2 regions of the Variovorax sp. RCC_210 genome follow, and region 1 is predicted to be linked to the other one. Evidence: riboswitches for the same ligand, from Rfam matches in the RefSeq annotation. Region 1 holds a riboswitch; the other holds the start of a gene.
What was found. Region 1 has a riboswitch for manganese ahead of AB6807_RS11060 (TMEM165/GDT1 family protein). Riboswitches for the same ligand answer to the same signal wherever they lie in the genome.
Positions count from the first base shown of each region.

Region 2: another riboswitch for manganese. It lies ahead of mntP (manganese efflux pump MntP); the one in region 1 lies ahead of AB6807_RS11060 (TMEM165/GDT1 family protein).

Region 1 covers NZ_JBFUPJ010000002.1:637,582-652,148, forward strand. Annotated here, with positions in the region: gene AB6807_RS11010 (YidB family protein) at 1-430, shown strand, start outside; gene AB6807_RS11015 (DUF4132 domain-containing protein) at 539-3,580, shown strand; gene AB6807_RS11020 (lysophospholipase) at 3,602-4,483, opposite strand; gene AB6807_RS11025 (M20 family metallopeptidase) at 4,480-5,991, opposite strand; gene AB6807_RS11030 (DUF72 domain-containing protein) at 6,092-6,862, shown strand; gene AB6807_RS11035 (polymer-forming cytoskeletal protein) at 6,891-7,412, opposite strand; gene AB6807_RS11040 (ion transporter) at 7,551-8,531, shown strand; gene AB6807_RS11045 (YigZ family protein) at 8,476-9,063, opposite strand; gene metW (methionine biosynthesis protein MetW) at 9,083-9,673, opposite strand; gene AB6807_RS11055 (homoserine O-acetyltransferase) at 9,670-10,848, opposite strand; gene AB6807_RS11060 (TMEM165/GDT1 family protein) at 10,986-11,549, opposite strand; yybP-ykoY riboswitch at 11,566-11,744, opposite strand; gene AB6807_RS11065 (RNA-binding protein) at 12,007-12,567, shown strand; gene AB6807_RS11070 (SDR family oxidoreductase) at 12,668-13,450, opposite strand; gene lptC (LPS export ABC transporter periplasmic protein LptC) at 13,453-14,112, opposite strand; gene AB6807_RS11080 (HAD family hydrolase) at 14,109-14,567, opposite strand, start outside.
Region 2 covers NZ_JBFUPJ010000001.1:1,037,184-1,051,750, reverse strand. Annotated here, with positions in the region: gene AB6807_RS05075 (efflux transporter outer membrane subunit) at 1-1,053, shown strand, start outside; gene AB6807_RS05070 (FMN-dependent NADH-azoreductase) at 1,050-1,808, opposite strand; gene AB6807_RS05065 (LysR substrate-binding domain-containing protein) at 1,938-2,864, shown strand; gene AB6807_RS05060 (serine hydrolase domain-containing protein) at 3,057-4,523, shown strand; gene mntP (manganese efflux pump MntP) at 4,554-5,123, opposite strand; yybP-ykoY riboswitch at 5,128-5,301, opposite strand; gene AB6807_RS05050 (hypothetical protein) at 5,431-5,634, opposite strand; gene cysS (cysteine--tRNA ligase) at 5,812-7,173, opposite strand; gene gcvA (transcriptional regulator GcvA) at 7,408-8,301, opposite strand; gene AB6807_RS05035 (FMN-dependent NADH-azoreductase) at 8,438-9,106, shown strand; gene AB6807_RS05030 (SDR family oxidoreductase) at 9,144-10,049, opposite strand; gene AB6807_RS05025 (glutathione S-transferase family protein) at 10,160-11,098, opposite strand; gene AB6807_RS05020 (NADP-dependent oxidoreductase) at 11,142-12,158, opposite strand; gene AB6807_RS05015 (PaaI family thioesterase) at 12,239-12,703, opposite strand; gene AB6807_RS05010 (SDR family oxidoreductase) at 12,717-13,511, opposite strand; gene AB6807_RS05005 (Dabb family protein) at 13,564-13,866, opposite strand; gene AB6807_RS05000 (hypothetical protein) at 13,903-14,178, opposite strand; gene AB6807_RS04995 (acyl-CoA dehydrogenase) at 14,178-14,567, opposite strand, start outside.

The DNA.
Region 1 (14,567 bases):
AGGCGCTGCACAGCAGCAGCCCCAAGGCGGAGGCCTCGGCGGCCTCGGTGGGTTGGGCGATCTCGGCGGCATCGCAGGGGCGCTGGGCGGCCTGCTTGCGAACAATGGCGCGCAGGGCGGCCTGGGCGGGCTGGTCTCGAAGTTCGAGCAGGCCGGCCTGGGCAGCGTCATCAACTCGTGGATCGGCAAGGGCGAGAACCAGCCGGTCTCGGGCGACCAGCTGCAGAACGCGCTGGGCGGCGACACCATTGCCGCCATCGCGTCCAAGCTGGGCATCAATGCGCAAACGCTGCTGCCGATGCTCGCGACCATGCTGCCCGCGCTCATCGACCAGCTCACGCCGCACGGCAAGGTGCCGGAGCAGGGCCTGGGCAACCATGAAGACCTGCTGGGTTCGCTCAGCGGGCTGCTTCAGGGCAAGCAACCCTGAAGGCTGCCGCCTCTCTCCAGGATTCGAGCGCCCGCGAGGGCGCTCTTTTTTTTTGCCCGCGCAGCCTTGGCCGACAATGCCGCTCGCATCAGTTCGAGGGAGGATGGCATGGCGGTGGGTCGCAAATCGAAGGCAGGGACAGGCACTGAAGGCACTGAAAGCACCGAAGGCAGGGCAGGCAATGAAGGCAAGAGCGGCCTGCATGCACAGCCCGACGGCAGCGTGCGCTGGACCAAGGGCATGCGCGAGTCGCTCGCACGCTTTAACGACCGGGCCTGCGGCCATTGCGGCGGGTTGCTGTCCACCGAGCGCAGCCTGGCCGACAGCCTCGACTTCTACCGCCGCCACCGCGCCAGCTTCTACCCGCCCCGCGCCGCGCGGCTGCGCATGCTCGAGATGCACGGCGCCGCGGCGGCCGAGCTGTTCTTCGAGCCTTCGCCGCACAAGGAGGCCGTGACCGACCTGCTGGCCATCCACGACGCGGCGGTCGTGCGCTTCTTCGTGACGCAGGTCAAGCAGATCGACTGCAAGACCGCGCTGGCCAAGCAGGCCGCGCGCTGGCCGCTGTTCGTGCTGCGCGAACTGCTCTCGGCCAACCCGGCGCGCCACCAGGCCGGCGCCGCGCTCGTGCTGGAGCTGCTGGCCGCCCACCCCGACTGGCAAGCGCCGCTGGAAGCAGCCTGCGACGACAGCCAGCGCAAGACGCTCGCGCGCCTGCAGGAAGACAGCGCCGACGGCGTGACCGACGCCGCCCCCGAGGCCTGGCCCGCGCTGCTGCGCCGCCCGCCGTGGAAGAACCGGCAGGCGTTGCCGGTGGTTCCCACGCTGGCCCTGCAGCCGCTGCCCGCGACCGCCGCGCTGCACTGGGCCGGCCTGCCGCCGCCGCAGTACCAGCAGGCCACCGGCGACGCGTCGGACGACTGGCTGGCGCAGGAAGTGCGGGCGCTGCGCGCGCGCTCGGACGAGCAGGTGAAGAATTTCGCGCGCAATGAGCCGAAGGCGCCGGAGGCTGTCCGTGATGCACAGGGCGATGGCGCCCGTGTGCGCAAGGCCCTGTGGATGCTCGGCGTGCGGCCCGAGCGCATCGACGACATCGCCGACGGCGCCAACGGTGCCGACATGCAGCCGGACGACTTCGGCGACCCGCCCGGCACGGCCTGGTCGACCGCCGACTACATCTGGCAGCTGCCGGCGCCGCTGGCGATGGCGGTGTTCACGCAGGGGCCGGCGCTGCTGCACGCGCTGAGCGACGCGTCGCGCATTCGCCCGGTGCTGCATCACTTCGGCACCGCCGCGCTGCCGGCCTTGCCGCACTACCTCAAGCACGGCGCGCGCGCCATGTTCGAGCTGGCCTCCGCCATCGAATGGGACCCGCTGGCCGGCTGGATCGCCCGGGGCTTCCACACCAACCGCTGGGTGCGGCGCGAGGCCGCCGCATGGCTGGCCCGCTACCCCGACACCGCGGCGCGCGGGCTCATTCCCGCGGCGCTGGGCGAGCCCGGCCCGGCGCACGAGGCGGCGCAAGCCGCGCTGCGCTGGCTGCACGCCGAAGGCAACACCGACGCCGTGCGCCGCCAGGCCGAGGCCTACGGCAGCGAGGCGGCGGCCGCGGTTGCCACGCTGCTGGCCATCGCCCCCGAAGAGCTGCTGCCCGACGAGCTGCCGGCGCTGCCCAAGACCCTGCCGCTCGCGGCGCTGCCCCGCCTGCTGCTGAAGAACAGCGGCCACGCGCTGCCGCAGGCCTGCGTGCCCGACGTGCTGATGGCGATGATGCTCGGCAAGCCCGACGCGCCCTACCCGGGGCTGCCCGCGCTGCTGGACGCGCTGGCGCCCGATTCGCTCGCGCGCTTCGGCCGCGCCCTGCTGGCCTGGTGGATCGGCAACGGCCGCCCGAGCAAGGAGCGCTGGATGTTCGCGCTGCAGGGCCGCCTGGGCGACGACGAAACGGCCCGCCAGCTCTACGGCCTGCTGCGCCAGTGGCGCGCCGCGCTCGACCGCGTGCGCGCCTACGACGCCATGGCGATGCTGGGCGACATCGGCAGCGACGCCGCGCTCATGCACCTGGCCGAGCTCGCGCGCCAGACCCGCTACGACGACCTGCGCACCCGCGCCGACCGCATGCTGGGCGAGGTGGCCGAACAGCGCGGCCTGAGCCTCGACCAGCTGGCAGACCGCACCGTGCCCGACCTCGGCCTGGACGCGCGCGCGCGGCTCACGCTCGACTTCGGCCCGCGCACTTTCGAAGTGCGCATGGACGACCACTTCCAGCCCATGGTGCACGACGCCCGCGGCAAGGCGCTGAAGACCCTGCCCAAGCCCGGCGCGAACGACGAGCCCGGCAAGGCCGCCGCCGCGACCACGCAGCTGAAGGAGCTGCGCAAGCTGGCCAAGACCGTCGCCACCACGCAGCTGCGTCGGCTCGAGGCTGCAATGTGCGCGCAGCGCCGCTGGAGCGCGGACGAGTTCATGCCCTTCTTCGCGAACCACCCGGTGCTGCGCGTGTTCAGCCGGCCGCTGGTGTGGGGGCTGTTCGACGCGTCGAACCGGCTCGAGGGCACGTTCCGCGTCAGCGCCGAGGGCGAGCTGAGCGACCTGCAGGACGACCCGGTGAAGCTGCCCAAGGCTGCGCGCATCGGCCTGCCGCATCCGCTGGAGTTGGCCGCGCAAGACCCGGCGCTGGCCGCCGCCTGGAGCGCGGTGCTGGCCGACTACGAAATCATGCAGCCCTTCGAGCAGCTGACGCGCCAGACCTTCGCGCTCGACCCCGTGCTGCGCACGCGCCGCGAGCTTCCGCAGTGGGCGGGCCGGCAGGTGTCGAACGCCGCTCTCATGGGGCTGGAGTCGCGCGGCTGGCTGCGTGAGGTGGGCGAGGGCGGCATGGTCGACAGCTTCAACAAGGCGCTGCCCGGCGGTCGGCGGCTGTGCGTGCAGCTGGAAGAGGGCTGGTTCGTGCAGGACGTGCCCGACGGCAAGGCGCTGCAGACGGTGCGCGCGGTGGCGCTGGACGGCACAGATTCCGCCCGGGCCACACAGGCCACACAGGCCACACAGGCCATTCAAGCAAACAGGGGCACGCTGGGCGACCTGCCGCCGATCGCCTTCAGCGAGATCGAGCGCGACCTGCAGCGCGTGATCCGCGAAGCGGCCTGAACCGCCGGCGCGGCCCTGCGTTCAGGCGGGTGGAAAGCGCGCGTCGAGCCAGCGCTGCAGGGCCGCGAAGACCGGCTCGCTGTCGAGCTCGTTGAAGATCTCGTGGTACAGCGTGTCGAAGCCGTGCGCCTCGACCATGCCGCTGGGCGCGGCGGCCGCGGCAAAGACCCGGCTGGCCTCGGGCCGCACGAGGTGGTCGTCGCCCGCGTAGAGCAGCAGCGTCGGCACGGGCCAGTGGGCGGCGTGCTGCTGCACCGTGGCGCCTTCGCTCGCCAGGAAGCGCGCCAGCCGGCTGCCGATGCGGTCGTGCGTGAGCGGATCGTCCCGGTAGGCCTGCACCACGGCCGGGTCGTGCGAGAGGTAGCTGTCGTCCAGCCCGTTGCCGACGCGCAGGTTCGGCGCAATGCGCGGCAGCACCGCGAGCAGCGCCTTCTGCACGCCGCTCAGGCCCGGGTCGAGCCCCGGCGACGACAGCACCAGCCCATCGACCGGCCGCACATGGCGCGCGACCAGGCTCGCCGCGACCAGTCCGCCCAGGCTGTGCCCCAGCACCACCAGCGGCACGCCGGGGTTCAGCCGGCGCGCATCGTCGATCACCAGCGCCAGGTCGTCGACCAGCCGCAGTTCGCTGGGCAGGCCGCCGCGCACGCCGCTGGATTCGCCATGGCCGTGTTGGTCGTGCGCCCACACGGCAAAGCCCCATTCGTGCAGGCATTCGGCCACCGCGTGGTAGCGGCCCGCGTGCTCGCCGAGCCCATGGACCACCACGATGACGGCCCGCGCCGAGCTGTGTGCACCCGATGCACCCGATGCACTCGATGCTGGCAAGCGGCGCAGCACCAGCGTCTCGCCGTCCGGGGTGGACAGCGACACGCGTTGCGGCAGGGGCAGGGGGTCGCTCAAGCGGCAGCGGGTTCGGCCGCGGCGGCGCGGTGCGCCACCGGCAGCGCGGCAATCACTTCGGCCACGGCGGCCGTCAGCTTCTTGGCGTAGGGCACGTGCAGGAACTCGTTGGGGCCGTGCGCGTTGCTCTTCGGGCCGAGCACGCCGCAGACCATCATCTGCGCCTTGGGGAAGCCGGCGCTGAGCATGTTCATCAGCGGAATGGTGCCGCCCTGGCCGATGTAGCCGCACGAGGCGCCGAAGTGCGCGCGCGAGGCCTTGTTCAGCGCGTCCTCGAACCACGGGGTGATGGTCGGGGCGTTCCAGCCGGTGGCGCCGCCGCCGCTCTCGAAGGTCACGCGGGCCTGGTAGGGCGCGTTGTCTTCCAGCAGCGCCTTGAGCTTTTGCACCGTCTCGGCCGCGTCGACCAGCGGGGGCAGGCGCAGCGACAGCTTGAAGGCGGTGTAGGGGCGCAGCACGTTGCCCGCGTCCTTCAGCGCCGGAAAACCTTCGGCGCCGGTGACCGACAGCGTGGGCTTCCAGGTGCGGTTGAGCAGCGCTTCCACCGGGTCGGTGGTGGTGGGCAGGGCGAACATGGTCGAGCCGCCGCAGTCGTAGTGCGCCCAAGGAAAGCGCTTGTACACCTCGTCGCCGAGGATGGCCGCGGTGGCCTTGGCCTGCGCCAGGCGGTCGGCGGGCACTTCGCAGTGGAAGCTGGCGGGCAGGAGGCGGCCGGTGGCGCTGTCCTCGAGCCGGTCGAGCACCTGCCGCATGATGCGAAAGCTCGAAGGCACCAGGCCCGAGGCGTCGCCCGAGTGAATGCCTTCGGTGAGCACCTCGACCTTCAGCGTGCCGCTGGCCATGCCGCGCAGCGAGGTGGTGAGCCACAGCTGGTCGTAGTTGCCGGCGCCGGAGTCCAGGCAGATGACCAGCTCGACATTGCCCAGGCGCGGGCGCAGCGCGTCCACATAGGGCAGCAGGTCGTAGGAGCCGCTTTCCTCGCAGGTCTCGATGATGCCGACGATGCGCGGGTGCGCCACGCCCTGCGCCTTGAGCGCCTGCAGCGCGGCCACGCTGGCATACACCGCGTAGCCGTCGTCGGCACCGCCGCGGCCGTAGAGCAGGCCGTTTTCGTACTTGGGCGTCCACGGGCCGAGGTCGTTGCGCCAGCCGGTGAATTCGGGTTGCTTGTCGAGGTGGCCGTACATCAGCACGGTCTCGTCCATGGCGGTGCCGGAGGCCGGCACTTCGAAGAACAGCACCGGCGTGCGGCCTTCGAGGCGCACGATTTCCAGCTTCAGGCCTTCGACCTTCTGCGCCTCGACCCAGGCCGCGGCGTTGCGCAGCACGGTCTCCAGGTAGCCGTTGGCCAGCCAGTCCTTGTCGAAGCCGGGCGACTTGGACGGAATGGCGATGTAGTCGGTGAGCTGCTTGACGATGTCGCCGTCCCATTGGGCGGTGACATCGGAGAGGGCACGTGCGGCGTCGAGCGTGCCGGCGGGCATTTCGCGGTGCAGGGGGGCGTTCATCGGGGGGTTCTCCGCGAGGTGAAGAAAAAAACGCATTTTGCGCCTTGACGCGCGCGCGTGTAGCCGTAGAGTGCGGGCGATCTCAAACCGGGAGGGCTATGTGAGCAAGGCAAACATCAAGGCGGGCATCGGCGGCTGGACCTACGAGCCCTGGCGCGACAACTTCTATCCCAAGGGCCTGGCGCACGCGAAGGAGCTGAACTACGCGAGCCGCAAGGTCAGCGCCATCGAGGTCAACGGCACCTACTACAGCACCTTCAAGCCTGAGACCTTCAAGAAGTGGCACGACGACACGCCGGCCGACTTCGTGTTCTCGCTGAAAGCCTCGCGCTTCGCCACCAACCGCAAGCTGCTCTCGGGCGCGGGCGAATCGATCACGCGCTTCATCGACAGCGGCGTGGCCGAGCTCGGCGACAAGCTGGGGCCCATCGTGTGGCAGTTCATGCCGACCAAGCAGTTCGATGCCGAAGACTTCGAGGCCTTTTTGCAGCTGCTGCCGAAGAAGGAGGGCAGCCGGGTGCTGCGCCACGTGATGGACGTGCGCCACGAGAGCTTCATCACCCCCGAATACAAGGCGCTCGCGAAGAAGCACAAGGTGTCGACGGTGTTCACCGACGCCGACAAGTTTCCGTCGTTCGAGGAGCCCGAAGGGGACGTGGCCTATGCGCGGCTGATGATGGCCGACGCCAAGCTCAAGGCCGGCTACGCGCCGAAGGCGCTCGACACCTGGGCCGAGCGCGCGAAGGGCTGGGCCGCGTCGCCGAAAAAGCGCGACGTGTTCGTGTACTTCATCAATGGCGCCAAAGAAAAAGCACCGGCCGCGGCCGGTGCCTTGCTGGAGCGCCTGGGGTGGACCCCGCCCGAGCCCTGAAGCCCGGAGCTGCGGGAGCCGGGTCGGGTCAGGCCGCGGCCTGCAGCGACGGCTTGGTGCCGAAGCTGATTTCGCCAGACAGCTGGCCGCCTTCTTCGATGACGATCTTGCCGTAGCGGATCTTGCCGGTGACCTTGCCGGTCGAATGAATGACGAGCTTCTCGCGCACGGTGAGGCTGCCGTCGAACACGCCGCGGATCTCGGCGATGTCTATTTCGGCCGAGCCCTTGAACTCGCCCTGTTCGGCGATCTGCATCAGGCGCGAATCCATGGTGGCCTCGACCAGGCCTTCGACCACGAGCGTGTCGCAATCGGTGATTTCCACGCCCTTGAGCTTGATGTTCGGGCCGACGGTGAGCTTGCTGCCGCCTTCCTTGGCGACGGGTGCGGCGGCTGCCGCGTTCAGGCCGCCTTGCTGTGCAGTGAGCGACGAGGGATTGACGGGGGTACCCGAGAGATTGGTGCCTGCGCCGACCAGCGGAGCGGGGCGGGAGTTCAAAGAATCGGTGTCTCGGTCACGCTTGCCGAAGAAGGGGGACTGTGTAGCCAATGGGGAGCTCCTCAAGGAAAGGGACTATCGTAAGAACGCACTTGCGGCCTGCCGTACTTCATTGCGCAAGAGGCGTAACCGAGTAAGACGATATACGCCACCGACAATGGCTTTCCAGTAGACCCGAAACCAAGGCAGATGACGACCCCCTCGCGCAATACAGCATCGATCTCCGCCAACATCCCCGCGGCCATCGGCTCCGACGCGGCCCTTGGCGACGCGCGTTTCGGCAAGCCCGAGCACGGCTGGCGCCGCAGCCTGTTCTCGGTGATCTTCGAATCAGAGTCGCGCCTGGGGCGGCTCTTCGACCTGATGCTCATCGCGGTGATCGTCACCAGCGTGGGCGTGGTCATCCTCGACAGCGTGCAGGCCATTCACCTGCGCTTCGGCCATGTGTTCGGCGTGCTCGAATGGGTGTTCACCGCGCTCTTCACGCTCGAGTACATCGGGCGGCTGCTGTGCGTGAAGCGGCCCGCGCGCTATGCGGGCAGCTTCTACGGCGTGATCGACCTGCTCGCGCTGCTGCCAACCTTTTTGGCGGTGCTTACGCCGGGGCTCGCGTACCTGATCGACGTGCGCATCCTGCGGCTGCTGCGGGTGTTCCGCATCTTCAAGCTGTCGCGCTATTCGGAGGAGTACCGCGCACTGGTGTCGGCGGTGCATGCGAGCCGCCGCAAGATCACGGTGTTCGTCGGCTTCGTGATGCTGGTGGTGCTGGTGATGGGCACGCTGATGTACGTGGTCGAAGGGCCTCAGCACGGCTTCACCAGCATTCCGGTGGCGATCTACTGGGCCATCTCGACCATGGCCACCGTGGGCTTCGGCGACCTGGTGCCCAAGACCGACCTGGGCCGCGCGATTGCCTCGGTGATGATGCTGCTGGGCTGGGGCGTGCTGGCGGTGCCGACCGGCATCGTGACGGCCGAGATGGCGCGGCGCGGGCCCGACGACGAAGCGCTGCCGGGGTCGATGTCTGGGTCGGTGTCCGTGCCGATTGCCTCGCGCGGCATCCTGTCGATGACGCCGCCCCCACCTGCGGTGCCTGCCGTGCCGGCCAAGCGCATCACTCCCGCGGCCAGGCGGCGCGCCCTTGCGCAGCGTCGCCGAGGCGAGCGATGAACGCATCCGCATCGGGCTCGGGCAGCGAAAAAGCGAAGGCCACGTCGTCGCCGTGCGCCACGCTCTCGAGCACCGCGCCCGCCGCGGCGAGCTCCCTGCGCACCAGCCCCTCGAGCGCATAGGGCACCGTGCAGCGCACGCTGCGCAGGCGCACCAGCGGCACGAGCGTGGCACCGAGCAGCGCCTGCGCGACCGCATCGGTGTCGGCCCGCACGAGGCCGCCCGCGCCCAGCTTCACGCCACCGAAATACCGCACCACCGTCGCGAGCGCGCCTTCGACCTGCTGGTGGCGCAGCACCTCGAGCATCGGCCGGCCGGCGGTGCCGCCGGGCTCGCCGTCGTCGTTCGCGGCCGACTGGCCGCCGGCCATCAGGGCCCAGCAGACATGCGCGGCCGCCGGGTGCTCGGCGCGCAGCGAAGCGACCACGGCCAGCGCGGCCGCGCGGTCGGCCACCGGCTGCACGCAGCCGATGAAGCGGCTCTTCTTGATGAGCAGGTCGCTGTGGACCGGCTCTGGCAGCGTGAAGCTCATCGCGGGCGGCGAAGCGGGCTCAGCTGCCGCCGCGCTCGAACCTGAACACCGCCGTGCTGGCGCGCGCGTTGGGCAGCCAGCGCACGTCGCGCCCGTTCTGCAGGCCGAAGGCATCGAGCACGCGCAGGTTGTTCTTGCCGGCCAGCACCTCGAAGTCCTTGAAGGTGCCCACGCGGATGTTGGGCGTGTCGTACCACTGGTAGGGCAGGCGGCGCGTCACGGGCATGCGGCCGCGCGCGATGCTCAGCCGGTTGGGCCAGTGCGCGAAGTTGGGGAAGGCCACGATGCCGGTGCGGCCCACGCGCGCGGTCTCGCGCAGCATCACCTCGGCATTGCGCAGGTGCTGCAGCGTGTCGATCTGCAGCACCACGTCGAACGAGGCGTCGTCGAACATCGCGAGGCCTTCGTCGAGGTTGAGCTGGATCACGTCGACGCCGCGGCGAATGCACTGCAGCACGTTGCCGTCGGCAATTTCCACGCCGTAGCCGGTGCAGCCGCGCTCGCGCTGCAGCAGGTCGAGCAGGGCGCCGTCGCCGCAGCCGAGGTCGAGCACGCGCGAGCCCTGGGGAACGAGTTCGGCGATGAGCCGCTGGTGGTCGAGATCGCTCATTGAAACTCCTTGGCCACGCGCTCGAAGTAGGAGCGCACCACGCCCATGTAGCGCACGTCGTCGAGCAGGAAGGCGTCGTGGCCGTGCGGCGCGTCGATTTCGGCGTAGCTCACGTTGCGGCGGTTGTCGAGCAGCGCCTTCACGAGCTCGCGGCTGCGCGCGGGCGAGAAGCGCCAGTCGGTCTTGAAGCTCACGAGCAGGAACTTGGCCGTGGCCCGCGCGAACGCGGTGCTCAGCAGGCCGCCGTGGCTGCGCGCGGGGTCGAAGTAGTCGAGCGCACGGGTGATCAGCAGGTAGGTGTTGGCGTCGAAGTACTCGCTGAACTTGTCGCCCTGGTAGCGCAGGTAGCTCTCGATCTGGAACTCCACGTCCTGCGTCGAGTAGCGGTAGTCGAGCGCCGCCGCTTCTCCCTCGACGGCGCTGCGCAGGATGCGGCCGAACTTGGCGTTCATGACGTCGTCGCTCAGGTAGGTGATGTGGCCGATCATTCGCGCGATGCGCAGGCCGCGCTTGGGCACGACGCCGTGCTCGTAGAAGTGGCCGCCGTGGAAGTCGGGGTCGGTCACGATGGCGCGGCGCGCCACCTCGTTGAAGGCGATGTTCTCGGCCGTGAGGTTGGGCGCGCTGGCCACCACCACGGCGTGGCGCACGCGCTGCGGGTACTGCAGCGTCCACGACAGCGCCTGCATGCCGCCCAGGCTGCCGCCCATCACCGCGGCCAGGGTCTGGATGCCGAGCGCGTCGAGCAGCACGGCCTGGGCGTCCACCCAGTCTTCGACCGTGACCACCGGAAAGTCGGCGCCGTAGACGCGGCCGGTGGCGGGGTTGACGTGCATGGGGCCGGTCGAGCCGAAGCAGGAGCCGAGGTTGTTCACGCCGATGACGAAGAAGCGCTCGGTGTCCACCGGCTTGCCCGGGCCCACCATGTTGTCCCACCAGCCCTCGGAGCGGGCCTGGCCCTGGTACACGCCGGCCACGTGGTGCGAGGCGTTGAGCGCATGGCACACCAGCACCGCGTTGCTGCGGTCGGCGTTCAGGGTGCCGTAGGTTTCGTAGGCGAGCGTGTAGTCGCTGATCGATGCGCCGCTGCGCAAGGCCAGGGGCCCCGCGAACTGCATCGACTGCGGGGTGACGACCAAGGGTGGAGATGACGACACGGAAGACAAGGACGACATGAATGAAAAAACCCGGCCTCGCCAAAAACGAGCCGGGTCTGCCGTGCCTGTCTTTAGCTGGATTTATAAAGCGCCCGCAAGCTGTAGCAAATCGGCGCGAGGGGCAGTATATCGCCCCGTCCTTCAATGGGCAGCCACTACCAGCCGACGATCATGATCACGCCCAGCACCAGGAAGATGGCCGCCGAGATGGCGTGCACCAGCTTGATCGGCACGCGCCGCACGATCTTCTCGCCCAGCCACACCACCGGCGCGTTGGCCAGCATCATGCCCAGCGTGGTGCCGGCCACCACCCAGAAGTAGTCGTGCGTGAAGCGCGCGGCCAGCATGACGGTGGCAATCTGCGTCTTGTCGCCCATCTCGGCCAGGAAGAAGGCGATGACGGTGGTGCCGAACACGCCGAACTTCGACACGCCCGGGGCGTCGTCGTCGTCGAGCTTGTCGGGAATGAGCATCCACACCGCCATGGCGATGAACGAGCCGCCAAGAATCCAGCGCAGCACCTCGGGCCCGAGCCAGCGCGTGATGTAGTTGCCGACCGCGCCCGCGAGCGCGTGGTTGATGATGGTGGCGGCAAAGATGCCGAGCACGATGGGCCAGGGTTTCCTGAAACGGGCTGCGAGCAAGAGGGCCAGGAGTTGGGTCTTGTCGCCCATTTCGGCGAGCGCAACTACGCCGGTTGCAACGAGAAAAGCTTCCATGATGACGTGGGGTTCCTTGGGCCGAAGGACGCAATTGACCATGCAACCCTTCGGCCATATTTCCGAAATTGCATGGTCAAAGGTCTCGCCAGGTGTGTTCACTGCACGCGCCATGTCCCGTGTGGGGCAGGACAAGTCTGTTGACGCGGGCCCTTCTCGCAGATCGGAAGGCGGCTACTCCCCAATGACGGGCGGAATTCTACAGGCAGTGCCCGCGCATTCTTAGTTTCTGTAAGCGAACGCTAGCTTTCCAGGCGTTTTCACAGGTGCTACCTCAAGACGCAAATTCCCGCTTGCTTTTCAAATATTTCACCCATAATGCACGAGCCTCCCTCTTCATTTTGGTGGGGAGACAGTTCGGTGATCGGTCAGTTTCGCGCGACTCGACGGCTCTCGTTTGAGTGATGCTTTCGGGACTCCATCGCTTTTCTTGGTGTGTGTTTATAGGAGTCCCTTGATGGGCAACAAACTGTACGTGGGCAACCTGCCTTACTCGGTGCGCGATGGAGATCTCGAACAGGCCTTCGGGCAGTTCGGCGCGGTGACCAGCGCCAAGGTCATGATGGAACGTGACACCGGCCGCTCGAAGGGCTTCGGCTTCGTCGAGATGGGCAGTGACGCGGAAGCACAGGCAGCCATCAACGGCATGAACGGCCAGCCCCTGGGCGGCCGCAGCGTCGTCGTCAATGAAGCACGTCCCATGGAAGCACGTCCCCCGCGCAGCGGTGGCGGCGGCTACGGTGGCGGCGGCGGCGGTTATGGCGGCGGTGGTGGCGGTGGCTACGGCGGCGGCGGTGGTGGCTACGGCGGCGGTGGCGGCGATCGCAGCGGTGGCGGCGGTGGCCGTTCCGGTGGCGGCGGCTACGGCGGCGGCGGTGGCCGCAGTGGCGGCGGCGGCGGTGGAGGCGATGGCGGTTTCCGCAGCCCCTACGGCGCTGGCCCCCGTGGCGGTGGCGGCGGTGGTCGCAGCGGCGGTGGTGGCGGTGGCTACGGCGGCGGCGGCAACAGCGGCTACTGAGCCCTGCAACTCCAACGCACAAAAAGACAAAAGGCTCCTCGGGAGCCTTTTTTCATGGGCGGGCCCTTTCGTCCGGCCCGATGCAGCGCGCAGCCTGGCTTCAGGCTTCCCCGCTGCGCTTCTTGCGCCCGCGCCCCTGCACCGCCCGGTCGAGCACGGCATTGGGCAGCATGCGCATGATCTTGGCGATCACGCCCATCTGCCATGGAATCACGCGGTAGCTGGTGCCCGATTCGATGGCCCGCAGCGCCTGGGCGGCAAAGTCCTGCGGCTGCATGAGAAAGGGCATGCCGTAGCGGTTGCCCTGCGTGAGCGGCGTGTCGATGTAGCCCGGGCACAGCGTGACCACCTTGACCCCGCTGCCGTGCAGTTCGCCGCGCAGGCTTTCGCAGTACGCCACCACGCCGGCCTTGCTGGCGCAGTACGCGCCATGCCCCGGCAGCCCGCGAATGGACGCCACGCTGCCGATGCCCACCAGCCGCCCGCTGCCGCGCTGCACCATTGCCTTCACGAAGGGGTGGAAGGTTGCCGCCAGCCCCACGTTGTTGGTGGCGAAGGTCTGCGTCAGCACGTCGAGGTCGGAGCGCTCGGCGGTGTCGATGCCCACGCTGATGCCGGCATTGGCGATCACCACGTCCGGCAGCCCCTGCTGCGCGATGCAGGCATTGCCGGCGGCCACGATGCTGTCGATCTGCGCCACGTCGGCGCTGTAGATGCAATAGCGGTCCGCGCCGATGTGGCGTGCCTGCGCCCACGCTTCGATTTCCGCCGTGCGGCGTGCGACCAGCGCCAGCCGGTAGCCCGCGTCATGAAAGCTCGCGGCCATGGCCTGGCCGATGCCGCTCGATGCGCCGGTGATGAAAACAAGGGGAGATGCAGCCATCTTCAGCGCTTCTTCGCCGGTGCCGCGCCGGCGGCCGCCGACGGAATCAGCACCCCGCGCACACGCCCGTTCAGGTTGGCCACGCCGCTCAGGTTGTCGTAGTCGAGCGTGTCGCCGGTGAACTTGTCGGTGCCGCGGATGAGCGTCACGGGCTTGTTGGAGGTCACGCGCTCGGTGTCCACGTAGGCATGCAGGAACTCGCCGCGGAACTCCAGGCGCGGCAGCGGCGTGCCGTTGGGCGCCACGGCCGGGTCGCGGATGACGATGGCGTTGCCGAACAGCTGGATCTCGCTGCCGTCGGAATTCGACAGGCCCCGGTTCGCCGTCGCGCGGGTCACCAGCCCCTCGGGCGAGACCGAGCGCACGCGCACCTGGTCGACTTCCATGGTGTCGGTGTCGGGGTAGTGGCGGCCTTCGGTGCCGTGCAGCTCGCTCTTCAGGTCGCCGTTGGGCAGGAAGTTCTTGATGACGAAATCGCGCATGAAGTAGTCGGGCTCGTGCGTGGGCGCGGCCTTGGCCGTGGGCTCCAGCAGCTTGGGGGCGTTGCGCACCAGCCAGTAGGTGCCGAGCGCGACGGCCGCCGTCAGGATGATCGGCAGGTAGATCGTGGTGCGGTCGAGCACGTCGCGCACCATGCCCCATGCGCGTTTCACGTTGTTCATGTGTTCGGGTCCCGGTGATCGCTGCGGCCCAGTGCCGCGTCGAGCATGGCGCGGTACTGGCCGCAGGCCGTGAGCAGCAGGTCGCACAGCTCGCGCGCCGCGCCTTCGCCGCCGCGCGCCTGGGTCACGTAGCGTGCGATGCCGCGCACTTCGGCGTGCGCGTTGGCCGGCGCCGCCGCGAAGCCGACGCGCGCAAGCACCGGCAGGTCGGGCCAGTCGTCGCCGATGGCGGCGGCCTGCGCCCAGGTGAAGCCCAGCTGGTCGAGCATGGCCTGCGCGGCGGGCAGCTTGTCTTCGGTGCCGTAGCGCACGTGCTCGATGCCCAGCGCCTCCAGGCGCACGCGCAGCGGCTTGGAGTCGCGCCCGGTGATCACCGCCGGCACGATGCCCGCCTTGCGCAGCAGCTTCAGGCCGTAGCCGTCGAGGATGCTGAAGCGCTTGAGCGTCTCGCCGTG
Region 2 (14,567 bases), on a different contig from region 1:
GCCGTGCAGGCCGGCATCACCTCGTACGAGCTCGACTTCTTCGGCCGTGTCGATGCCGGCGTGAAGCAGGCCGGCTCGCAGGCGCTGGCCAGCGAGCGCGACCTGGCGGCGGCGCGCATGAACCTGGTGGGCGAGGTGTCGAACGCCTACCTCACGCTGCGCGCCGACCGTGCCCTGCTGGCGCTGGCCGAAGGCGACTTCGGCAACCAGAGCGAAAGCACCCGTGTCATGCAGCGCGCCCGCACGGTGGGCGGCACGTCGGACCTGAACGTGCTGCGTTCGCAGTCGCTGGTGGAGCGCGCCAACGTGCAGCGCGAAGAGTTCCGCATGCGCGTGGGGCAAGACCTGCAGTGGCTCTCGGTGCTGGTCGGCCAGCCCGTGCCGCCGACCATCGGCATGCAGCGCCCCTGGCCCGAACGCTCGGTGGCCGACGTGCCCGTGGGCCTGCCCGCCAGCCTGCTGCAGCGCCGCCCCGACCTGCTGGCCGCATATGCGCGCGTGGAGGCCGCCAACTCGGGCGTGGGCGCGGCGAAGGCGGCTTTCTATCCGAGCTTTTCGTTGACGGCGGTGGCGGGCGGGCTGAGCACCGAGTTTTCCAGCCTGCTGAGCGCGGGCAACCGCAGCTGGGCCACGGTGCTGGGCGTGTCGCTGCCGATGTTCGACTGGGGCCGCCGCTCGGCCAACCTGAGCGCCAACGAAGAGCGCCTGGCCGCCGCCATGGCCAGTTACGAATACGCGGTGCAGCAGGCGCTGCGCGAAACGGCCAACGCGCTCATCGCCGACAGTCACCTGCGTCCGCAGATCGTCGCGCAGCAAGCGCGCGTGCAGGCGCTGGACAAGGTGGCCTCCATTTCTCGCACGCGCTTTCGCAACGGGCTGGAAGACTACTTCGCCGGCGCCGACGCGCAGCGCGAGCTGTACCTGGAGCAGCGACAGGCCATCGAACTGCAGCTCAAGCAGGCGGTGAACACGGTCAACCTCTACAAGGCGCTCGGTGGCGGGTGGGACGACGTGCCCGCGGGCGCGGTCGCTTCATCCGCCGCACCGCGCTAGGCCTGCACACCTGATGCCGACGCGCTGGCGTTGCCCGACAACGCGGCATGGCCCGGCGCCTGCCTGCGCATGGCCGAGCGCAGCAGAAAGTCCGCCAGCTCATCGACCCGCGACTCGGCGCGCCGCAGCGACTGCGCCAGTTGCTCGCCGCCGAACTCGTCGGACTCCACCGCCGCCTCGAACACATCCGTGATGCCGATGTAGCCCAGCGCCGAACGCACGCTGGCCTCGGCGTGGTTCAGGTGCGCCACGCGCCCGCCGGCGTCGTAGCCGTGGTCGCCGCGCGCGCCCAGCAGCACCACGCGCTTGCCCGCGTCGGCCAGCAGCGGCCAGTACGGCACCGCGCCGCGCGAGCGGTCGAACCCGAAGGTGCGGCCCACGCGCACGATGTTGTCGATCCACGCCTTGAACTGCGCGGGCACGCTGAAGTTGTACATGGGCAGGCCGATGACGATCACGTCCGCGGCGATGAGCTGGTCGACCAGCCGATCGCTTTCGGCGAGCGCCTGCGCCATCCACGGTTCGCGCGCGGCCTGCGGCGTGAACGCGGCGTGGATCCATCGGCCATCGACGTGCGCGGGCGGGTGCTGGCCCACGTCGAGGTGCTCGACGGTATCGCCGGGCCGTGCATGGCGCCAGCGGTCGACGAAGCGCGCCGACAGGCGGCGCGTGTGCGAGCCGTGCGGGTCGGTGCCGGAGCGGCCCGGGCGGGCGCTGGAATCGATGTGCAGCAAGTGGAGGTTCGGGGTCTTCATGGGTGAGTGCATGTGTTGCATGGGGTGCATGAGGTGCATGTGCTGGAAACGGGGCGCTGCCACAATGGCCGCGCAGGCCATGAATCTAGGGTTCGGGGCCGCCCTTCACAAACGACCATTTCTCTGCCGATGGAAGAAACCAGCTCACCTGTTCGCCCTTCACGGCGGTTGCCGCCCTTGTTGGCGCTGCGCGCGTTCGAGGCCGCGGCCGCGCACCTGAGCTTCCAGCGCGCGGCGCTCGAGCTGTCGGTCACGCCGTCGGCCATCAGCCACCAGGTGCGCGCGCTGGAAGACACGCTGGGCCAGCCGCTGTTCGTGCGGCTCACGCGCCAGCTCGCGCTCACGCCCGCGGGCAAGCGGCTGTTCGACGACCTGCGCATGGGCTTCAACGTGCTCGAAGCCGGCATCGCCAGGCTGCGCCGGCCCGCCGCGTCGCAGGCTGTCACGCTCAGCACCAACACCGCCTTCGCCGCGCGCTGGGTGCTGCCGCGCATGGAGGCGTTTCGCAAGGCATGCCCCACCGTCGAGCTGCGCCTGCATGCGAGCGACACGCTGGTCGACCTGGCCCGCGGCGATGCCGACATCGCGGTGCGCTCCGGCAGCGGCCAGTGGCCGGGGCTGGTGTCGCGCGAGCTCATGCCCGAGCGCTACGCGCCGTTGTGCAGCCCCATGCTGAAACTGAAGCGCGCGGCCGACCTGCCGAAGCATCGCCTCATTCATTGCGACTGGCAGCCGCAGGCCCTCGCACCCGCCGTGTGGCCGCGCTGGTTTCGCGAAGCGGGCATCGCAGCGCCGAGAGCGCGTGCGATGAAGGCCGCGGGCCTGTCGTTTTCCGATGAGACGCACGCCACGCTGGCCGCGCTCGCGGGCCATGGCGTGGCGCTGCTGAGCCTCACGCTGTGCGCCGAAGAGCTGCGCAGCGGCGCGCTGGTGCAGCCCTTCGGTCCCGCGCTCGACACGGGCAGCTACTTTCTCGCGACGGCGAATGGGCGGGAGAACGAACCGGCGGTTCGTTCGGTGTGGGACTGGATCGCGTCGCAAGCAGCGGGGGTTTGAAGCAACGCAGGAATACGAGCTTGCATTTCGTCACGCTTCTGAAGGAGACTTCCACGCCATAACAAGTGAGGAGAGTTCATGCAGAGGTTGGCTCGCGTCCCCCTTGCCCTTGCGGCAGGCGCACTTCTTGTAATAGCTTTGGCCTCATGCGGAGGCGGCGGCGGTGGGGGCGGCGGCGGCGGTGCCGGCATCTTGCCTGTCACCGGCGTGGCGCCTCCTCCAACCACCGGTGCACCCGCCCCTGAACTCCCCGCACGCGAAGCTCTCATTGCCCGCGCGCGAACCTACGAGCTCAACACGCCGTACGTGCCGCCGCCCGGCGACCCGCTCGAACACAACACCTCCGGCTACGCCAAGGCGATGTGCTCCGCGGCCTTCATCACCGGGCTCGACCCCGACGTGGCCGCCGACAGCGTCGGCTACTTCACCGGCCCCTACGCGCAGCGCGCCAAGGTCGGCAAGCCGGTGGTCGACCGCGACAAGAAAGAAGTTCGCATCACCATCCCGAACGGGCCCACGCTGGTGGCGCGCTATTTCGGCTCGCAGGGCTGCATCACGCTGCCGCCGGGCAAGGACGGCGTGTTCTTCACGCCCGTGACCGTCACCAGCACCCTGCCCGACCCCGCGAGCCAGCCCTGGCCCATGGGCAACGTCACGCCCACCGATGCCGCGCCCGGCATCGACACCGCCAAGGTGAGCCAGGCGGTCGATGCGGCCTTCGAGGTGTCGGGCGCCTACACCGCGGCCTTCGTGGTCACGCACAAGGGGCGCATCGTCGGCGAGCGCTACATGAACGGCATCGGCGCGACCACGCCGCTGGAGTCGTGGTCGATGGGCAAGAGCGTGACTGCAACGCTGCTGGGCACGCTCATCAAGCAGGGCGTGTACCAGCTCGACCAGCCGGCGCCCATTCCCGAATGGCAGTCCGACGGCGACAAGCGCAAGGAGATCCGCATCTCGGACATCCTGCACATGTCGAGCGGCCTGCGCATCAAGGCGCCGGACGATCCGGACTTCGACCCCAACGGCACCTACCCCGACCACGTCTACTTCTACACCGGGCGCATCAACGCCTTCAACTACGCGGCCACGCGACCGCAGCAATGGCCGCCGAACACCGTGGGCCGCTACCGCAACACCGACCCCGTGCTGGCGAACTACCTGGTTCGCCTGGCGGTGGAAAAGCGCGGCGAGGAGTACCTGTCGTACCCGCAGCGCGCGCTGTTCGACAAGATCGGCATTCGCACCATGACGCTGGAAACCGACCCCTACGGCAATTTCCTCGCGCAGGGCTACGACTTCATGTCCGCGCGCGACTGGGCACGGCTGGCCAACCTGTACCTGCAGGACGGCGTGTGGAACGGCGAGCGCCTGTTGCCCGAAGGCTTCGTCAAGTTCGTGAGCACGCTCGCGCCGGCCTGGGCGGCGGACAAGCGCCCCATCTACGGCGGCTTCTTCTGGCTGAACGGCACCAGCACCTTCCCCGTGCCGACAACCGCCTACTACATGCTGGGCGCGGGCGGACAGGTGGTGCTCATCGTGCCGTCGCACGACCTGGTCGTGGTGCGCATGGGCTACGACAAGGGCGAGCAAGCCTCGGTCGCGAGCCTGCGCAAGGCGCTGGCGCTGCTGATGCAGGGCATTCCGAGCTCGCAGTGAAACGAGCAAGGCGGGTGGTCGGGGCTGGCCTCAGGCCAGCCCGTTCAGGTGCTCGTACAGGATCAGGAAGCCGATGCCGATCAGCACCACGCCGCCCACGATTTCCGCGCGCTTGCCTATTACCGCGCCCAGCACGCGCCCGACCATCACGCCGATGGTCACCATCGTCATCGTGGCCAGGCCGATGGCCAGCGCGGTCCAGGCGATGTTCACGTTGATGAAGGCCAGCCCCACGCCCACCGCCATCGCGTCGATGCTGGTGGCGAAGCCGGTGATGGCAAGGGTCCAGAAGGAGTTGCGGTCGGGCTTGTCGTCGACCGCGTCGGGCGCGCCGAAGCCCGCCCAGATCATGCGCAGGCCCAGCACGCTGAGCAGCGTGACGGCGATCCAGTGGTCCCATTTCGCGACGTAGCTCGCGGCGGCCAGCCCCGCGGCCCAGCCGATGACGGGTGTCAGCGCCTCGATGACGCCGAAGATCAGCCCGGTGCGCAAGGCCTCGCGCCAGGAGGGTTTGCGCAAGGCTGCGCCTTTGCCGACGGCCGCGGCGAAAGCATCCGTCGACATGGCGAATGCAAGAAGGATCGTGGAGGTGATGTTCATGTGGGAGTCGCAAGCAAGGCCGGTTCAAGACGCCGCGGCGCACGAACCCGCCGGCCAAAGCCGCGCTCGTGCACCACTGGTCTCGCCAACCTGTCGGTTGCTCACGCCACGGTCGCAAGGTGCGACCGAGTATGTTGACGTGAGCGCTTCCGAAGTCCGGAAGCCGGCTACTCCCCAAGGGAGCGGCGATTCTAGACTGCCTTTTTCGATGCCTGTGTGACAGCGCCTGCACAGGCGGCAGGGCTATGCGGGCAGCCACGAAAAAGCCTCCCGCAGGAGGCTTGGCGAAAAAGCGCGAAGCGCGCCTTCAGGGCTTCTTGGTCGTCAGCAAGGTATTGACGACGTAGCCGTCGCGGTACACGCCTTCGATGGTGCCTTCCACCTTGTCCGTGGAATGGGCCGCCACGTACTTCTCATCGCCGGTGCGATAGACCACGATGGTGCAGGACGAGCGCTTGCTGAGCGTGCGGGCCACGCCAGTGGCCTGGCGCAGGGTAGGGTATGTCTCCATGAATTTCCTTGTCTTCTTCTAGTGCCCGAGATGGTAATCGCCACGTAATTAAATCGTTTACAAAATTGTTTCAAGTCGCCAACGGGCCAAAGACAGAATGCGGCAATTTTGTGACTTTGTTATCGGCAATAAGCAAATCGACTTGAAGGGCGACGCCGACATGCTTGACAGGCCAGGTCAACCCGGCGGGCTTTCGCCGTCGTTCGCCTGCCATCCACGCAGCCTCAGCGCCTCGCGAAGACGGTCGGCCTGCGCCCAGTCCTTGCGAGCACGGGCCGCCTCGCGCTGAGCGAACAGCGCGGCAATCCCGGCCGGAACCTCGGGCACGAGCGGCACCCATTCGGCCAGCCGCAAACCGAGCACCACATCGAACCGATCGACCGTTGCGCGTCGCACCTCGGGCGGCAACTCGCTGCGTACCAGCTCCCACAGCACGGCCAATGCGCGCGGCATGTTCAGGTCGAGGTCGACCTCCGCCTTGAAGCGCGCCACGAACCTGTCGTCGGCGATGCCGCCGCGCGGCCAGCTCGCATATGTCTTGCGCAGCCGGTCGAGCGCGGACTGCGCCGAGCGAATGGCCTCGTCGGTGAAGCGCAGTGTGCTTCGGTAGTGCGCGCCCAGGCACAGGTAGCGGTACGCCAGCGGGTCGATGCCCTGGTCCACCAGCGTCTGCAGCCGCACGAAGTCGCCGGTGGTCTTGGCCATCTTGCGGTCGTCCAGCGTGAGGAAGTGGCCGTGCATCCAGAAGTTGGCGAGCCGGGTTCCGTGGCATGCCTGCGTCTGCGCGATCTCGTTGCTGTGGTGCACGGCCACATGGTCTTCGCCGCCGCAATGGATGTCGAACCACGGCCCCAGGAATTTCGCCGCCATCGCCGAGCACTCGATGTGCCAGCCCGGAAAGCCGCGGCCCCAGGGGCTGTCCCATTCCATCTGGCGCCTGGCATCCGCCGGGCTGAACTTCCAGAGCGCGAAGTCGCAGGCGCTGCGCTTGTCGCCCATGGCAACGCGGGTGCCCGCACGCAGGCCCTCGCGCGACAGGCGCGCCAGGTGGCCGTAGTCGTCCTGCAGGGTCGTGTCGAAATAGATGCCGTCGGCGGTGCGGTAGGTGAAGCCCTTGCGCTCCAGTTCGGCAATGAACGCCAGTTGCTCGGGAATGTGGTCGGTGGCGCACGGCCATGCCGTGGGCTCCAGCAGGTTCAGGGCGCGCCAGTCGGCCTGGAAGGCGGCGGTGTAGCGCTGCGCGATGGCCCACGCGGACTCGCCGGTGCGCCGGCTGCCCTTCTCCATCTTGTCTTCGCCCTCGTCGGCATCGGACACGAGGTGGCCGACATCGGTGATGTTGACGACGTGCCGCACCCGGAAGCCGTTCAGCTCGAGCACGCGGCGCAGCACGTCTTCGAAGACGTAGGTGCGCAGGTTGCCGATGTGCGCGTGGTCGTACACCGTCGGGCCGCAGCAGTACAGGCCGACGTGCTCGGGCTGCAATGGCGCGAAAGGCCGCAGGGCGCGCGACCAAGTGTCGTACAGGACGAGAGGCATTGGGCTTTCCTGGAGAGTGAGAACTTGCCAAACAAAAAGGCCACCGGTCTTGCGACGGGTGGCCCTGAGGAACGCGGACGTGAGTTGTGATTCGCTAGCCGCAAGCACCCCTTGGCCGACCGAGACAGCATGCGCATGCGCGCACGAAGCGGGCATTCAGCAGGCGGAAGGTCGGGGTTGCGGGAGCGAACATGAAAGTCATCGTAGCGTCGGGCACCGGTCGGGTCAACGCCTTCAGCCCAGGGGACGCAGCTCGCGCACCCAGTCGAACACCGCCGCCACGGCAGGCTCTTCACGCCGCGCCTGCGGGCACACCAGGTAGAACGGCAGCCCCTGCAACTGCGGCCCGAACGGCTGCACCAGGTTGCCCGCGCGCAGCTCGTCGGCGATCAGCGCGAGGCTCATCAGCGCCACGCCCTGCCCTTGCAGCGCGGCCGACACGGTGTGCGTCTCGTCGGAAAAAACCGGCCCCGCCGACACGTCCAGGCCCGGCACCTGCGCCTGCTGCTGCCACTCGCTCCACGTGCCTGGCTGGCTCCTGCTGCGGGGCAACGAGAAGTGCAGCAGCGTGTGGCGCTTCAGGTCGGCGCGACGGCGCAGCTTGAGCGCGGGGCTGCACGCCGGCGCGAAGACGTTGTCGAACAGCTTCTGCGCGACCATGCCCGGCCATTGGCCCTTGCCGTAGCGGATGGCGATGTCGGCGGTGACGCCGTCGAGCGCGACCGCGTCGTGCGACGCATGAATGCGCAGGTCGAGCCGCGGATGCTTCTCGCGCAGGCTGTTCACGCGCGGCAGCAACCAGCGCGCGGCCACGGCCGGCGTGGCCGACAGCGTGATGGCCTGGCGCCTGGGCGGCGCGCGCAGCCGCGCCACCGCGTTCGCCATGGCCTCGAACGATTCGCTGAGCACCGCCTGCAGCTCGCGCCCCTGCGGCGTGAGCACCAGTTGCCGCGGCTCGCGGATGAACAGCGCCACGCCCAGCGCGTCTTCCAGCTGGCGCACCTGGTGGCTGATGGCAGTGGGCGTCACCGAGAGTTCGTTCGCCGCGAGCTTGGCGCTGCAATGCCGCGCCGCAGCCTCGAAAGCGCGCAGCGATGCGAGCGCGGGGAGCTGGTGCAAGGTCGCCATGGATGAATTTATTTTTTTGCAGCGCAAAGAAATCGTCGTTTGTCGCCCTCTGGATGCTTGGATAGATTGAGAACCGTGTCAAGCACACAGCTGAACCGGATTCATCCGATCCATATCACCCACAGAGGACCCCGCCATGATCACCCTGCTCCACATCGATGCCAGCGCCCGCCCCGGCCGTTCGGGCACACACGTGCACGGCTCGCACTCGCGCCGGCTGAGCCACCACTTCGTGACGACATGGCGCGCAGCGCGCCCGGGCGACGAAGTGATCTACCGCGACATCGGCGCCGCGCCGCCGAGCCACGTCACGGGCGAATGGATTGCGGCGGGCTACACCCCGCCGGCCGCACGCGAGCCATGGATGCATGCGGCGCTCGCGGAAAGCGATGCGCTGGTCTCAGAGCTGCGCCGCGCCGACGTGCTGGTGATCGGCGTGCCCATGTACAACTTCGGCATGCCGGCGCCGTTGAAGTCATGGATCGACAACATCGTGCGCATCGGCGAGACCTTTGCCTTCGACCGCAGCCGCGAGAACCCCTATGTGCCGCTGCTGGCCGAGCGCCAGCGCCGCACGGTGCTGCTCAGCGCCTGCGGCAGCAGCGGCTACGGGCCGGGTGGGTTCCAGGCGCACATGGACCTGCTGACGCCCGGCGTCGCGAGCCCGCTGGCGCTGCTGGGTCTGACGGACGTGCGCAGCGTTTGCGTCGAGCATGCCGAAGACCCGGGCGACCTGCTCGCGCAGTCTGTGGCCACTGCGCTCGCCCGCGTCGAGACGCTGGTGGGCGAGCTGCAGGGCCGCTGAAGAAAAAAAGGGAAGAACGAAAAAAGAAGAACGCCGCTCAGGCCGAGCGAAGCTGCTCACGCAGCTTAAGCCCGATTTCGGGCCGCTCCAGGAACGGGTCGGCCGGGTTCGTGCCCGAGACGATGTTCTCCATGCGGCTGCGCACGTTGCCCAGCGCCTTCGGGTGGCTGTACACGTAGAACTGGTTGGCCGTGATGGCGTCGAACACCTTCGCCGCCACTTCGGCCGCGGTGATTTTGCCGCTGCTCACCGCCTTGTTGCTCATGGCCTGCCCGATGAGCTGGCTCTTGGTGAGTTCGCTGTCCTTCGGCGCGTTCGGGCGGTTGCGCTCGCTGCTGGTGATGCCGGTGGGCACGAAGTACGGGCACAGCAGGCTCGCGCCGATCTGGTCGGTGACCAGGTTCAGGTCCTGGTACATCGTCTCGGTGAGGCTCACCACGGCGGCCTTGGCCGCGTTGTAGATGCCCATGTTCGGCGGCGTGAGCAGGCCGGCCATGCTGGCGGTGTTGGTGATGTGGCCGCGGTAGGCGGGGTCTTTGGCGGCGGCCTCGAGCATCATCGGCGTGAACAGGCGCACGCCATGGATCACGCCCCACAGGTCCACGCCCAGCACCCATTCCCAGTCGGCCACGGAGTTTTCCCACACCAGGCCGCCGGCGCCCACGCCCGCGTTGTTGAACACGAAGTGCGGCGCGCCGAAGCGTTCCTTCACGGCCGCGGCCAGCGCTTCCATCTGCGCGGCGTCGGACACATCGACCTTGCGCGCCAGCACCTGCGCGCCGGCGGCTTCCATCTCGGCCTGGGCCTTGTCGAGTGCGTCCTGCTGCACGTCGACCAGCACCAGGTTCATGCCGCGCGCGGCGCCGATGCGCGCGCATTCGAGGCCGAAGCCCGAGCCCGCGCCGGTGAGAACGGCGGTCTTGCCCTTGAAGTCCTGAATCATTTGCCGGTGTCCTTCTTCTGTGTTGAATGTCTCTGACGTTGGAACCGCAATTGAAATACGTATTGCGCGCGAGCGCAGTCACGAAGGTGCCCCGGCCGGGCCGCCGTGATTCAGGCGTCGGCTTTTTTCAGCACGTACCCGATGCGCGGGAAGTGCACGTGCACGGTGCCCGTGCGCTCGTGGCTGCGCTCCAGCGTGTAGTGGGTGCGCGTGGCCGCGACCAGCGTGCCCGGCGTTTCCTCCAGGCCGAAGCTCTCGGCGCGGATGGTCACGGCGCTGCCCAGCGCAATGCCGTGGTCGTCCTGGAAGGTGCTGTCGGTCAGCAGCGAATGCGGCGTGGAGGCCTTGGCCACCGCGATGGCTTCGTCGCTAGAGAACTTTTCCGACGTGCCATGGCCGATGGCGGCCACGCGGTCCATCCAGTCGACCACCGCCGGCGTCAGCTCGAGGATGCCGCGCACGGCCTCGATGCGGCGCGTGTACCACAGCGGGTGGTAGGCAGAGAAGTCGGCAATGCTGGGAACCTCGCCCAGCAGGAAGGGCTTGTCGTCGAGCATGTCCGACAGGCGGCGCAGGTACGACTTGTAGGCGCTGGTGGCGTCGGCCGGGCGCAGGCGGGTCATGTTGCCGGCGCTCATCTTGCCGCGGTCTTCACCGAAGGCCTTCAGCGCCTCGGGCGGCGCCTTGGCGAACACCTCGGCCGCGCCCTTGGGCTGCAGGTTCCAGGCCATGGAAGCCCAGAACAACGTGGTGTCGGCCCACTGCGCGAGGATGCGCGACATGCCCTTCTCGGGCTCCGGGTAGAGCGTGGGCTCGGGCTGCAGGTGCTCCAGCACGTCGGCGATGAGCGCGCTGTCGCAGTACATGTCGGCACCGATCTGCAGGAACGGCGTCTTGCGGTAGCCGCCGGTGAGCACCTCCACGTCGGGCTTGGGCATGATCGGCGGAATGAAGACCGACTTCCACGGCAGCTTCTTCACGCCCAGGAGCAGGCGCACCTTCTCCGAGAACGGCGATGTCAGGTAGTGGTGAAGGATGAGGTCTGCCATGGTCGTTCCCTTGAGGTGATGCGCGGTTTTTGAATGAAGAGGCTCAGATCAGCTTGACCAGCTGCTTGCCGAAGTTCTTGCCCTTCAGCAGCCCCAGGAAGGCCTCGGGCGCCGCCTCGATGCCCTGCGCGACCGACTCGCGCGGCTTGAGCTTGCCGCTGCCCACCAACGCGCCGAGTTCGGCCAGCGCCTCGGGCCACACTTCCATGTGCTCGCTGACGATGAAGCCTTCGATCTTCATGCGGTTGATGAGGATCAGCGCGGGGTTGTTCAGCGGCAGCGGCGCGCCGTCGTAGCCGGCGATCATTCCGCACAGCGCCACGCGGGCGAAGGCGTTGGCGCGCAGCAGCACGGCGTCGAAGATGTAGCCGCCCACGTTCTCGAAGTAGCCGTCGATGCCGTTCGGGCAGGCTTCCTTCAACGCGGCGCTCATCGACTTCACGTCGGGGTGCTGGCGGTAGTCGATGCAGGCGTCGAAGCCCAGCTCGTCGGTCACGTACTTGCACTTGTCGGGGCCGCCGGCAATGCCGACCACGCGGCAGCCGCGCGCCTTGGCCAGCGCACCGAACGCGCTGCCCACGGCGCCGCTGGCGGCGGTGATGACCAGCGTTTCTCCGGCCTTGGGCGCGATGATCTTCACCAGCCCGTACCAGGCCGTCACGCCGGGCATGCCGACGGCGCCCAGGTAGTGCGACAGCGGCACGTGCGTCGTGTCGACCTTCTTCAGCGCGCCGGGCTGCGAGGCATCGACCACGCTGTATTGCTGCCAGCCGCCGAAGCCCACCACCTTGTCGCCCACGGCGTACTTGGGGTGCTTGCTTTCGACCACTTCGCCGACGGTGCCGCCCTGGAAGACCTGGCCCACGGGCTGGTTGGCGGTGTAGCTCTTCGAGTCGTTCATGCGACCGCGCATGTACGGGTCGAGGCTCATGTAGTGGTGGCGCACCAGCACCTGGTTGTCGTTGAGCGCGGGCGTCTCGACGGTGACGAGCTTGAAGTTGGAGGCGGTGGCCTCGCCTTCGGGGCGGTTGTCGAGGTGGATCTGCTTGTTGGCGGGCATGTGTGGCTCCTGGGGGAAATGTGATCGGACGGGTAGAACGGTCGGTGGGACCGTCAGTCGGTTCAGTCAGTTCAGTCAGTTCAGTCGGTGGACGGCGGGCGCATCTCGTTGACGCTCGTGGGGCCCGTGGGCAGCCGGCGCTTCACGTACTTGAAGGTGCCGGTGGCATGGGCGCACACGCGCTCCTGCTCGTCGTAGATCTTGGCTTCGGTGAAGGCCAGCGTGGCGGTGCGGTGAATGAGCGTGCCGCGTGCGTGCAGCGGGCCGACCGAGGGCTGCATGAAGCTGGTCTTCATCTCGATGGTGACCACGCCGGTCTCGGGCGACACGCTGCGTGCGGCCGCCGCCATGGTGATGTCGAGCAGCGTCATGCAGGCGCCGCCGTGGGTCACGTCGAAGGTGTTCAGGTGTTCGGGCTTGGCGGTGTAGACGATTTCGGACTCGCCGCCTTCGAACTTCGTCAGCTCGAAGCCGAGGTGGCGCGCGAACGGAATCTGGCTCGTGTACGAGCGGATGTTGATGTCGCTGGAATCGGGGGAAGACATGGGGTGTTTTCTTTCAGGCTCCGAGCACCACGCTGACCCCGCCATCCACCGCCATCCATTGGCCGGTGATGTGCTTGCCGGCATCGCTCGCGTACAGCAGCGTGATGCCCTTCAGGTCTTCCTCGTCGCCCAGGCGGCCGAGCGGCGCGTTGGCGGCCATCTTCTCTTCGCCGAGCGACTTGATGAGGCCCGCGGCCATCTTCGTCATGAAGAAGCCCGGGCAGATCGCGTTCACGTTGATGCCGTAGCGGCCCCACTCGGCGGCCAGCGTCTTGGTGAAGCCGATGACGGCGGTCTTCGAGGTGTTGTAGGCCAGCGTCTGCATGCCCGGGCCGTTGCCGTTGAGGCCCGCGATGGAGGCGATGTTGATGATGCGCCCCGTCTTCTTCGGGATCATGTAGCCGTTGGCGATGTGCTGCGAGAGGATGAAGTACCCGCGCACGTTCAGGTTCATCACCTTGTCCCAGGCCTCGACCGGGTGGTTCTCGGCCGGGGCGCCCCAGCTGGCGCCGGCGTTGTTGATGAGGATGTCGACCGCGCCCATGCGCTCCAGCGTCTCGTCGGCCAGGCGGCGCGTGTCTTCTTCTTTCGAGCAGTCGGCGGCGATCCAGCGCGCGTCGATGCCCGCGGACTGCAGCTCGGCGGCGGCCTGCTCCAGGTCTTCGGCCTTGCGCGAGCTCAGCATGATCTTCGCGCCGGCTTCGCCGAGCGCATGGGCCATCTGCAGGCCCAGGCCGCGCGAGCCGCCGGTGATGAGGGCGGTCTTGCCGGTGAGGTCGAACAGCTGCTTGATGTTGCGGGGCGTCATGGTGCGTTGTCTCCGTTGTCTGGGGATGTCGGGGTTGGCAGGTTCGGCGGGTTCAGGTCTCGTAGTCCATGCACTGGCGCGCTTCGCGGACCGCGCCGATGAAGGGCTTGAGCGCCACGTGCTGCGGATGGTCCGCATAGGCTGCGAGCGCGGCGGCGTCGGTGAACTCCGAATACAGCACCAGGTCGTAGGTGGCCTCGAGCCCGGGCTGGGCAATGGCCACCTCGAAGCGGTGCGTGCCGGGCGACAGCTGGGCGCAGGCGTCGAGCAGGGCCTTGGCCTTGCGCAGGTTGGTCGCCTTGTCGGCGCCTTCGGCGTGTTCCTTGAACTTCCACATCACGATGTGCTTGAGCATGGCGGGGCCTTCTTGTCTTTCGTCTCTTGTCTCTGCTTACTTGTTGGGCAGCCGCGAGCGCACGTAGATGAGCGCGAAGCCCACCAGCGCGACGATGGCGCCGGGCACGGCAATCGACCAGCCCAGCGTGGCGTCGGTGCGGCCGGTGGCAATGCCCAGGATCAGCACGAACAGGCCGCCGTAGATCAGGATCCAGATCCACTTCTCGAGCCGGGCATGTGGTTTGGGCGGCTTGGCCTGCATTGCCGGCGTGGCGGCGGGCGGCGTGTTCTTCTGGTCGGGAGTGGGGTTCGGCGGATTGTTGATGGCCATCAAAAGGCGTCCTCGGGCAAAGCGGTACAGGTCGGGTCGCGGGTTTCGACCACCTGGAGCCAGGCACCGATTTTGGGCAGCTCGTAGTGGAAGAAATAGTCCGTGGCGCCAATCTTGCCAGCTGTTACCGCCCTCGCCTTTTCACCATCGATCTCCAGGGCCCTTTGCGCCACGTCGAGCCAGATCCACGCCAGCACCGTGTGGCCGAAGGCCTGCATGTAGGGCACCGCATTGGCCAGCGCGTCGGCCGGGTCGCCGGTGGACCAGGCCGCCTCGGTGGCGCTGCCGATGCGCTGCAGCGCGGCGCCCAACGCCTTGGCATGGGCCGCCAGCGCCGGCACCTTGGCGGCACGGGCGATGGTGTCGGTCATGCGGCCGGCCAGCAGCTG